Regions from separate parts of the Rhizobium sp. BK456 genome, predicted to be linked through region 2. Evidence: predicted binding sites of a transcription regulator. Region 2 holds the regulator's gene; the other holds the start of a gene.

Region 1 (4,210 bases), on a different contig from region 2:
CGACATAGCGGTCGAACAGGTTCTGTCCGTAGTCCGCATAGGATTCAAGATAAGCCTTCTGAATCTCATTGCCAATGAACTCTGCGTAGCGTGGCGCAAGATCGGCCTTGATGAATTCCAGATAGCGCTTCTCGACATCGTCGGAAAACTGCTCGCGGCGGATCGCCTGTTCCAGCACATACATCAGATGCACAGGGTCGGCGCCGATATCCGTGGTGTCGTGATTGAAGGTGGAGGCGAGCACCTTGAAGGCAAAGCGTGTCGATATGCCGTCCATGCCCTCGTCGATGCCGGCCGCATCCCGGTATTCCTGAACGCTGCGGGCGCGCGGATCGGTTTCTTTCAGGCTCTCGCCGTCATAAGTGCGCATCTTCGAGAAGAATGTCGAGTTCTCATGCTTGCGCAGGCGTGAAAGCACCGAAAAACGGGCCAGCATTTCGAGCGTTGCCGGAGCGCACGGCGTATCCGCGAGTTCCGACCCTTCGATCAGTTTCTCGTAGATCTTCTGCTCTTCCATCACCCGGAGGCAATAGGGCACCTTGATCACACAGATGCGGTCGATGAAGGCCTCATTGTTCTTGTTGGCCTTGAAGGTCTGCCACTCCGCTTCGTTCGAATGTGCGAGGACGATGCCGGAGAAGGGTATGGCGCCGATATTTTCGGAGCCGATGTAATTGCCCTCCTGCGTCGCCGTCAGCAGCGGATGCAGCATCTTGATCGGTGCCTTGAACATTTCGACGAATTCAAGCACGCCCTGATTGGCGCGGTTGAGCCCGCCCGAATAGCTGTAGGCATCGGGATCGTTCTGGGAGTAGGTCTCAAGCTTGCGGATGTCGACCTTGCCGACCAGCGACGAGATATCCTGATTGTTCTCGTCTCCGGGCTCGGTCTTGGCGATGGCGATCTGGCGCAATCGCGAAGGCTGAATTCTGACGACGCGGAAGCGGGAAATATCGCCGCCGAAGTCGTCGAGCCGCTTCAGGCACCACGGGCTCATCAGCCCGTTCAGGCGCCGCAGCGGGATGCCGTATTGCTCTTGGAGAAGCGACCCCATCGTCTCCGGATCGAAGAGGTTGAGCGGGCTTTCGAAAACAGGGCTGATTTCGTCGCCCGCCTTCAGCACGTAGATCGGATGAACCTCCATCAGCAGCTTCAGCCGCTCCGCCAAGGACGACTTGCCGCCGCCGACCGGGCCGAGGAGGTAGAGGATCTGCTTGCGCTCCTCGAGCCCCTGTGCCGCGTGACGGAAGAAGGAAACGATGCGTTCGATCGTCTCTTCCATGCCGTGGAAACCGGCAAAGGCCGGGTAGATCCGGATGGTCCTGTTCATGAAGATTCGGCCAAGCCGCGCATCTCTCGCAGTGTCGACCATCTGCGGCTCGCCAATCGCGGCGAGCAGGCGCTCGGTCGCATTGGCATAGGCGATCGGGTCTTTTTTGCAGAGATCGAGATACTCGGCCACCGACATATCGGTTTCGCGGCGCGCTTCGTAACTGCGCGTAAACGCATCGAATACGGATTCGTTCAGCATGGGCCCTCCAGTAAGGTTCTGCCGCAGGCTCAAAGTCGTATAACCATCGAGATGGCTACGACGTTCCTAAGAATCAATAATTTCGTAGCTATATTCGACGCTCACCGGCTGTTTCTTGCAACGCACAAAAACGTGCATGCACCGGTTATTTTTACTCTACGAAACTGTTTCTCATTATAGTTGAAAAAAGCACCCGTGCGGTATCAGCACATTTCGCGACGTGACAGAAAGATGAAAAGGGTGTGCAATGTCGCCCGTGATTCGAGTTCCGGAAAAATCGACGATTGGCAGCCAAATCTGCACAGAGTCGGTGCTGGACAGCATGTGCCGGTTGGCGCCCGACATGGCGGAAACGGCCGCATGCCGGCCGTGAGCCAAGCGTTCGAATCATTCGCCGCCAGCACAATTCAGCCGTTGAATGCCTTCTCCAGCCCGGCGACATCGATCTTGACCATGCCGAGCATCACCTCGGTCACGCGCCTGGCCCGCTCGCGGTCGCCGTGGGCGATCATCTCGGAAAGCATGCGCGGCACGATCTGCCAGGATAGGCCCCAGCGATCTTTCAGCCAGCCGCAGGCCTCCGGCGTGCCGCCATTGGCGAGGAATGCTTCCCAGACCCGATCGATCTCGGCCTGGCTTTCCAAGAGGATCGCGATCGAGAAGGAATGGTTGAAGCTATCGGGCGGACCCGCCTTCATCGCCAGGAAGGCCTGATTGCCGAGCGTGAACTCGATCAGCTCGACGCTGCCGGGAGGCCCGCTCGGCGTTTCCGCCGGAAGAATGGTCGTGCGGCCAACCCTGGAATCCGGGATTATGGACACATAGAATTCGACGGCTTCGCGCGCTTCCTGCGCGAACCAGAGATTTGAAACGACCTTCGCCATGATGCAGCCTCCTTGTTGACGGTAGACCCGGACGATTGTCCGATGATCCAAGGACGCCCCGCCGACGCGGTTTCCGACAAGTGCGGCTGAAATTTTCCGTCGGGTTGCCTCTGTCCTATCAAGCAGCCTTGCCGCCATGCGTAAACCCCTTGGGATAGCGGCGGCTTGGGAATGAAAGCAGAACATCTTTTCTGGTCTTTCCTTCCCGAATCACTACATTACGCGCCATGAGCAATAGTTTCGACGATATTCCCTTCTTCGACGAAGAGCCGGGCGAGATGGCGCGCAAGCCGCAGCCGCCTGCCGCGCCCGCCGGGAGGGCGCCCGCCACCGGTGGCATTGCCGCCCGCGCCATGGCCGCCCGCGACGGCGGCAGCCGGCCGGATTATCTCTCCGGGCTGAACCCCGAACAGACCGAAGCCGTCGAAACCCTGGAAGGCCCGGTCCTCGTGCTTGCGGGCGCCGGCACCGGCAAGACTCGCGTGCTGACAACTCGCATCGCACATATCCTCAATACCGGCCGCGCCTTCCCCTCGCAGATCCTCGCCGTCACCTTCACCAATAAGGCGGCCCGCGAGATGAAGGAGCGCATCGCGTTGCTCGTCGGTGGCGCCGTCGAAGGCATGCCCTGGCTCGGCACCTTCCATTCTATCGGCGTCAAACTTCTGCGCCGCCACGGCGAGCTCGTCGGCCTGCGCTCCGATTTCACCATTCTCGATACCGACGACGTCGTCCGCCTGATCAAGCAGCTGATCCAGGCCGAAGGCCTCGACGACAAGCGCTGGCCGGCCAAGCAGTTCGCCGGCATGATCGACACCTGGAAGAACAAGGGTCTCGGCCCCGCCGATATCCCTGAGGGTGATGCGCGCGCCTTCGCCAACGGCCGCGGCCGCGATCTCTATTTCGCCTATCAGGCGCGCCTGACGACGCTGAACGCCTGCGACTTCGGCGACCTGCTGATGCATCCTATCGCGATCTTCCGCAAGAACCCCGATCTTCTGAAGGAATATCACGGCCGCTTCCGCTATATCCTCGTCGACGAGTACCAGGACACCAACACCGCTCAATATATGTGGCTCCGGCTCCTCGCCCAGCGCGCCAAGGGCGAGCCGCAGAACGTCTGCTGCGTCGGGGACGACGACCAGTCGATCTATGGCTGGCGCGGCGCCGAGGTCGACAACATCCTGCGCTTCGAGAAGGATTTCCCCGGCGCCAAAGTCATCAAGCTCGAGCGCAACTACCGCTCGACCGAACATATCCTCGGTGCCGCTGCCCATCTGATCGCCCATAATGAAGGGCGGCTCGGCAAGACACTGTTCACCGACCGCTCCGATCCGGACGACGTCAAGGTGCAGGTGCACGCCTCCTGGGATTCGGAGGAGGAAGCCCGCGCCATCGGCGAGGAAATCGAGCAGCTTCAGCGCGGCAAGCATCTGCTCAACGACATGGCGATTCTCGTGCGCGCCTCCTTCCAGATGCGCGAATTCGAAGACCGCTTCGTCACCCTTGGCCTCAACTATCGCGTCATCGGCGGCCCGCGCTTTTACGAGCGCCTGGAGATCCGCGACGCCATGGCCTATTTCCGCCTGGTCGCTCAAGCCTCCGATGACCTCGCCTTCGAGCGCATCATCAACACGCCGAAGCGGGGCCTCGGCGACACGACGGTGCGCGCGCTGCACGACTATGCGCGAGCCCGCGATATCCCCATGCTTGCGGCCGCCGCCGACATCATCGAAACGGATGAGCTGAAGCCGAAAGCGCGAAAAGCCCTCTTCGACGTGATTCAATCTTTCCG
Region 2 (4,210 bases):
GGCACGGAGGCGCCGGAGCTGAAGCGGCGGCCGGGGCGCATCACCGCGATCGTCCGCGGCGCCGATACGCCTTTCGAGATCGGTGACATCATCACCGGCAGGGCGCGGCTGACGCCTCCGGCAGGCCCAGCGCTGCCTGAACTCAACGATTTCTCCTTCAGTGCCTATTTCGACGGCATCGGTGCCAACGGCTTCTTCTATGGCGCTCCGGAGAGGGATTTGGGGGCGGGCCCGCAGGGTGCAATGTCGACGTCGGAAGCAATGCTCGAATGGCTTTACCGGCTGCGCAGCGGTATCGGCGATCGCATTCGATCGATCCTGCCCGGCGATACGGGCGCTTTTGCCGCTGCTCTGGTGACCGACGAGCGGCGCGCCATCTCGAATGCGACGACGGAGGCGCTGCGCCAGTCCGGCCTTGCTCATATCGTCGCGATCTCGGGCCTCAACATGGCGTTGTCGGCCGGCATCTTCTTCGTCGGCTTCCGGATGCTGCTCAGCCTCTTTCCAGGTGCTGCCCAGGCCTATCCGACCAAGAAGATCGCCGCAGCAGGCGCGCTCATCGCCGTCACCGCTTACTACCTGATCTCCGGCTTCGGGGTCTCGGCTGAACGCGCCTTTATCATGATGGCCATCATGCTGATTGCCGTCTTCTTCGATCGGCCGTCGATCAGCCTGCGCAATGTCGTGCTCTCGGCCCTCGTCATCATCGCCATTTCGCCCTCCGAAGTCCTGGGCCCGAGCTTCCAGATGTCCTTTGCCGCGACATTGGCGCTGGTATCGGGTTATCAGTTGTGGAAGGAGCGGCGCATTCGCGAAAACGCTTTGCTGAGGCTGCCGGTCTTCCGGCCGCTCGTTGCGGTCGCCGGTTTCTTCGGCGGCGTCTTCCTGACTTCGCTGATCGGCGGTTTTTCCACGGCGCTGTTTTCGATCGAACATTTTCATCGCCTGACCGCTTACGGCCTGCCGGCAAACCTCGCGACGATGCCGATCATCTCCTTCATCGTGATGCCGGCCGGGCTGCTGGCGATGTTGCTCATGCCGTTCGGTCTGGACGCTCCGCTCTGGAAGGTGGTCGGCTTCGGCCTTGATCTGGTGATCGCGGTCGCCAAGACAGTGTCCGGCTGGGGCGGCGATATCGGCGTCGGCCGCTTGCCCGCCTGGTATTTCGCCATCGCCGTGGCAGGCTTCCTGCTGCTGACGCTGCTCCGCACCCGGCTGCGCCATGCCGGCTCAGCAATCCTCGCCGTTTCGACCTTCATTCTGTTGATTCTGCCGGTTTCCCGGCCGCCGGATCTGGTGATTTCGGAGGATGGCGGTCTGGTCGCGCTCGTCGAGACCGCGGCAATGGCTTCCAATCGTGAAAACCCGCCGGATTTCATCTTCGACCAGTGGCAAAGAGCGCTGGTCCTGCCGACGCATCACCCGCCGAAGATGCTGGGTGGCCCCGCTATCCCGCCGGAGGGGGAAGACCGACGCGTCAGGCTTTCCCGCGAGCAACAGAATGAAGCAAGGACAGCGATGCGGGGGGCCGCCGCGGGCGGTGAAACAAACCGCTTCTCCTGCGTCAAAAAGGCCTGGTGCATATCAAGGCTTGGCAATGGCCGTGTGGTAAGCATCATCGACAATGCCGCTTATCTCGGCCCGGCCTGCGATGCAGCCGATATCGTCGTGACGCCGGTCCGCCTGCGTTTCAACAGCTGCCGCTCAGGCGCGACGCTCTTCACCGGTGAGACGCTGCGCAAGACCGGTTCCCTCGAGCTGCGCTTCGCAGATACCGGCCTGGAGGTCGCAACCGCATTCGAAACGCTGTCGCGGCCATGGATGCGCCAGCGCGCCTATGACTGGCGCAGCAACAGTTTTACCGAATCCGGCCTGTCCAGTGTCAGTGATAGCGGCGAATGAGGCCGACGAGCTTGCCCTGCACCTTGACGCGGTCGGGCCCAAAGATCCGGGTCTCGTAAGCCGGGTTGGCCGCCTCAAGCGCGATCGAGGCGCCCTTGCGGCGGAAGCGCTTCAGCGTCGCTTCCTCGTCATCGACGAGGGCAACGACGATGTCGCCGGGGCTTGCGGTGCTGCCGTTGCGGATGATCACCGTGTCGCCGTCGAAGATGCCGGCGTCGATCATCGAATCGCCCTTCACCTCCAGCGCATAATGTTCACCGGAGCCGAGCATGTCGGCGGGAACGACGATGTCGTGGGTATTGTTCTGGATTGCCGATATCGGAACACCGGCAGCGATTCGGCCCATGACCGGCACCGAGACCGAGTTGCCGTTGTCGGCGACGGGTTTTACAGGCGCGGGGGCGGCGACCGGCTGGGGCTTGCCGAGGCTGCCCTCGATGACGCTCGGCGAAAAGCCGCGCCGGGGCTGGATGCTGGGACTATAGGCTTCGGGAAGCTTGATGACCTCGAGCGCCCTGGCGCGGTTCGGTAGGCGGCGAATGAAACCGCGTTCTTCGAGCGCTGTAATCAGGCGATGAATGCCGGATTTGGAGGCCAGATCCAGGGCATCCTTCATCTCGTCGAAAGATGGCGGAACGCCGGATTCCTTCATGCGCTCATGAATGAAAAGGAGAAGCTCCTGTTGTTTGCGCGTGAGCATCGGCGTGTGACCCCTGATTGAAACAAATCCAGAACAGACACTATATGTTCCATATGTGTTCTGCAAGTAGCTAAATTTCCGTAAAACTTGCCGCCAACTCTTTGAGATTTTTATTTTCATTCGCCGGATTGGCACACATGTCTTGCATTGGGGGTGGTGCTGTCGCACATCTCTTATCGTTTGAGGGAGGGATATGATGAACGAGCGTTCCGCCAAACCGCACCCGCTGGATCATGTCGTGCTGCCCGTCGTCAATATCGATCTGGCCCGCGAGCGGCTCGGCAAGCTCGGCTTCACGGTTGCCGCCGATGCCCGCCATCCCTTCGGAACGGAGAATGCCTGTGTCTTCTTCGCCGACAAGACCTATCTGGAGCCGCTCGGTATCGCCAGCGTCGAGGAGAGCGAGGCCTCGGCGCGGCAAGGGAATGTCTTCACCGCCCGCAACCGGGCCTTCCGCTTCCGTTGCGGCGATGAGGGGCTTTCGGCGGTGGTTTTCGGCACCGAGGATGCCGGCCACGATCATCGGCACTTCGCTGCCGGCGGATCGAGCGCCGGCGAGATGCTGGAGTTCAGCCGGCCAATGAAGATGCCGGACGGTTCCGAAAGCGTCGGCAGCTTCAAACTGGCCTTTGCAGCGGATCTGCTTGCGCCGGACTTCTTTCTCTTTACCTGCCAGCGCATCAATCCATTGCCCGCCGACCGCGGCGCGCTGGAGACACATGCCAATGGCGTGACCGGCATCGCCGAGATCGCGCTGTGCGCGCCTGATGCCGCCGCCTACGCCGGTTTCGTCAGCCTTGCCATGGCGCAGTCGGCGGTCGAGAAAACCGGTTTCGGCGTCAATATCGCGGCGCCGAATGCGAAAATCAGCCTGATGACGCCGGAGGGGCTGGAGGCCTATTTCGAGGTTGCCGTCTTATCCGCCGACCGCGGCCTGCGCGGCCGGGCCATCCTCTTCACCGTCGCCGATCTTGCCGTGACAGAAGCGCATTTGGCTGCTAACGGAGTGACCTACACGCGCAAGAACAATCGCATTCTGGTGAAGCCGGCGCCCGGGCAGGGCACGCTTTTCGCCTTCGAGGAAAGATGATGAGCACTGATACGAATTCGGAAGTCAGGATCGGCGAGGGCGCAGGCCAGGTCACCTTTTCCAATACCGGCCGCCTGTCGCTGATTGCCGGCCCCTGCCAGATGGAGAGCCGCGACCACGCTTTCATGGTTGCCGGCACGCTCAAGGAGCTCTGCGCCAAGCTCGGCATCGGCCTCGTCTACAAGAGCTCCTTCGACAAGGCGAACCGCACCTCGCTGTCGGCCGAGCGCGGCATCGGGCTTGAAAAAGGCATGCAGGTCTTCGCCGATCTCAAGAAGGAATTCGGCTTTCCGGTTCTCACCGACGTTCATACCGCCGAGCAATGCGCCGAAGTGGCAAGGGTGGTCGATGTCCTGCAGATCCCGGCCTTCCTCTGCCGTCAGACCGACCTTCTGATCGCCGCCGCCGAGACCGGCCGTGCCGTCAATGTCAAGAAGGGCCAGTTCCTCGCCCCCTGGGACATGAAGAACGTCCTGAAGAAGCTCAACGCCAGCGGCAATCCTAACGTGCTGCTCTGC

Evidence for each region. Region 2 encodes LexA, which represses DNA repair genes until DNA is damaged. Its sites were predicted from a motif close to TGTTCNNNNTGTGTTCNG; they were not measured.
Region 1: FHX03_RS09360 (ATP-dependent helicase) is a predicted target of LexA. The motif match lies at 2,583-2,600, and genes of this name have one in related genera.

Annotation. Positions count from the first base shown of each region.
Region 1 is NZ_JACIAO010000002.1:640,444-644,653, reverse strand. Features, by position in the region: gene FHX03_RS09370 (PrkA family serine protein kinase) at 1-1,531, opposite strand, end outside; gene FHX03_RS09365 (VOC family protein) at 1,939-2,415, opposite strand; gene FHX03_RS09360 (ATP-dependent helicase) at 2,643-4,210, shown strand, end outside.
Region 2 is NZ_JACIAO010000003.1:278,784-282,993, reverse strand. Features, by position in the region: gene FHX03_RS10960 (ComEC/Rec2 family competence protein) at 1-1,902, shown strand, start outside; gene lexA (transcriptional repressor LexA) at 1,883-2,602, opposite strand; gene FHX03_RS10950 (VOC family protein) at 2,799-3,692, shown strand; gene kdsA (3-deoxy-8-phosphooctulonate synthase) at 3,692-4,210, shown strand, end outside.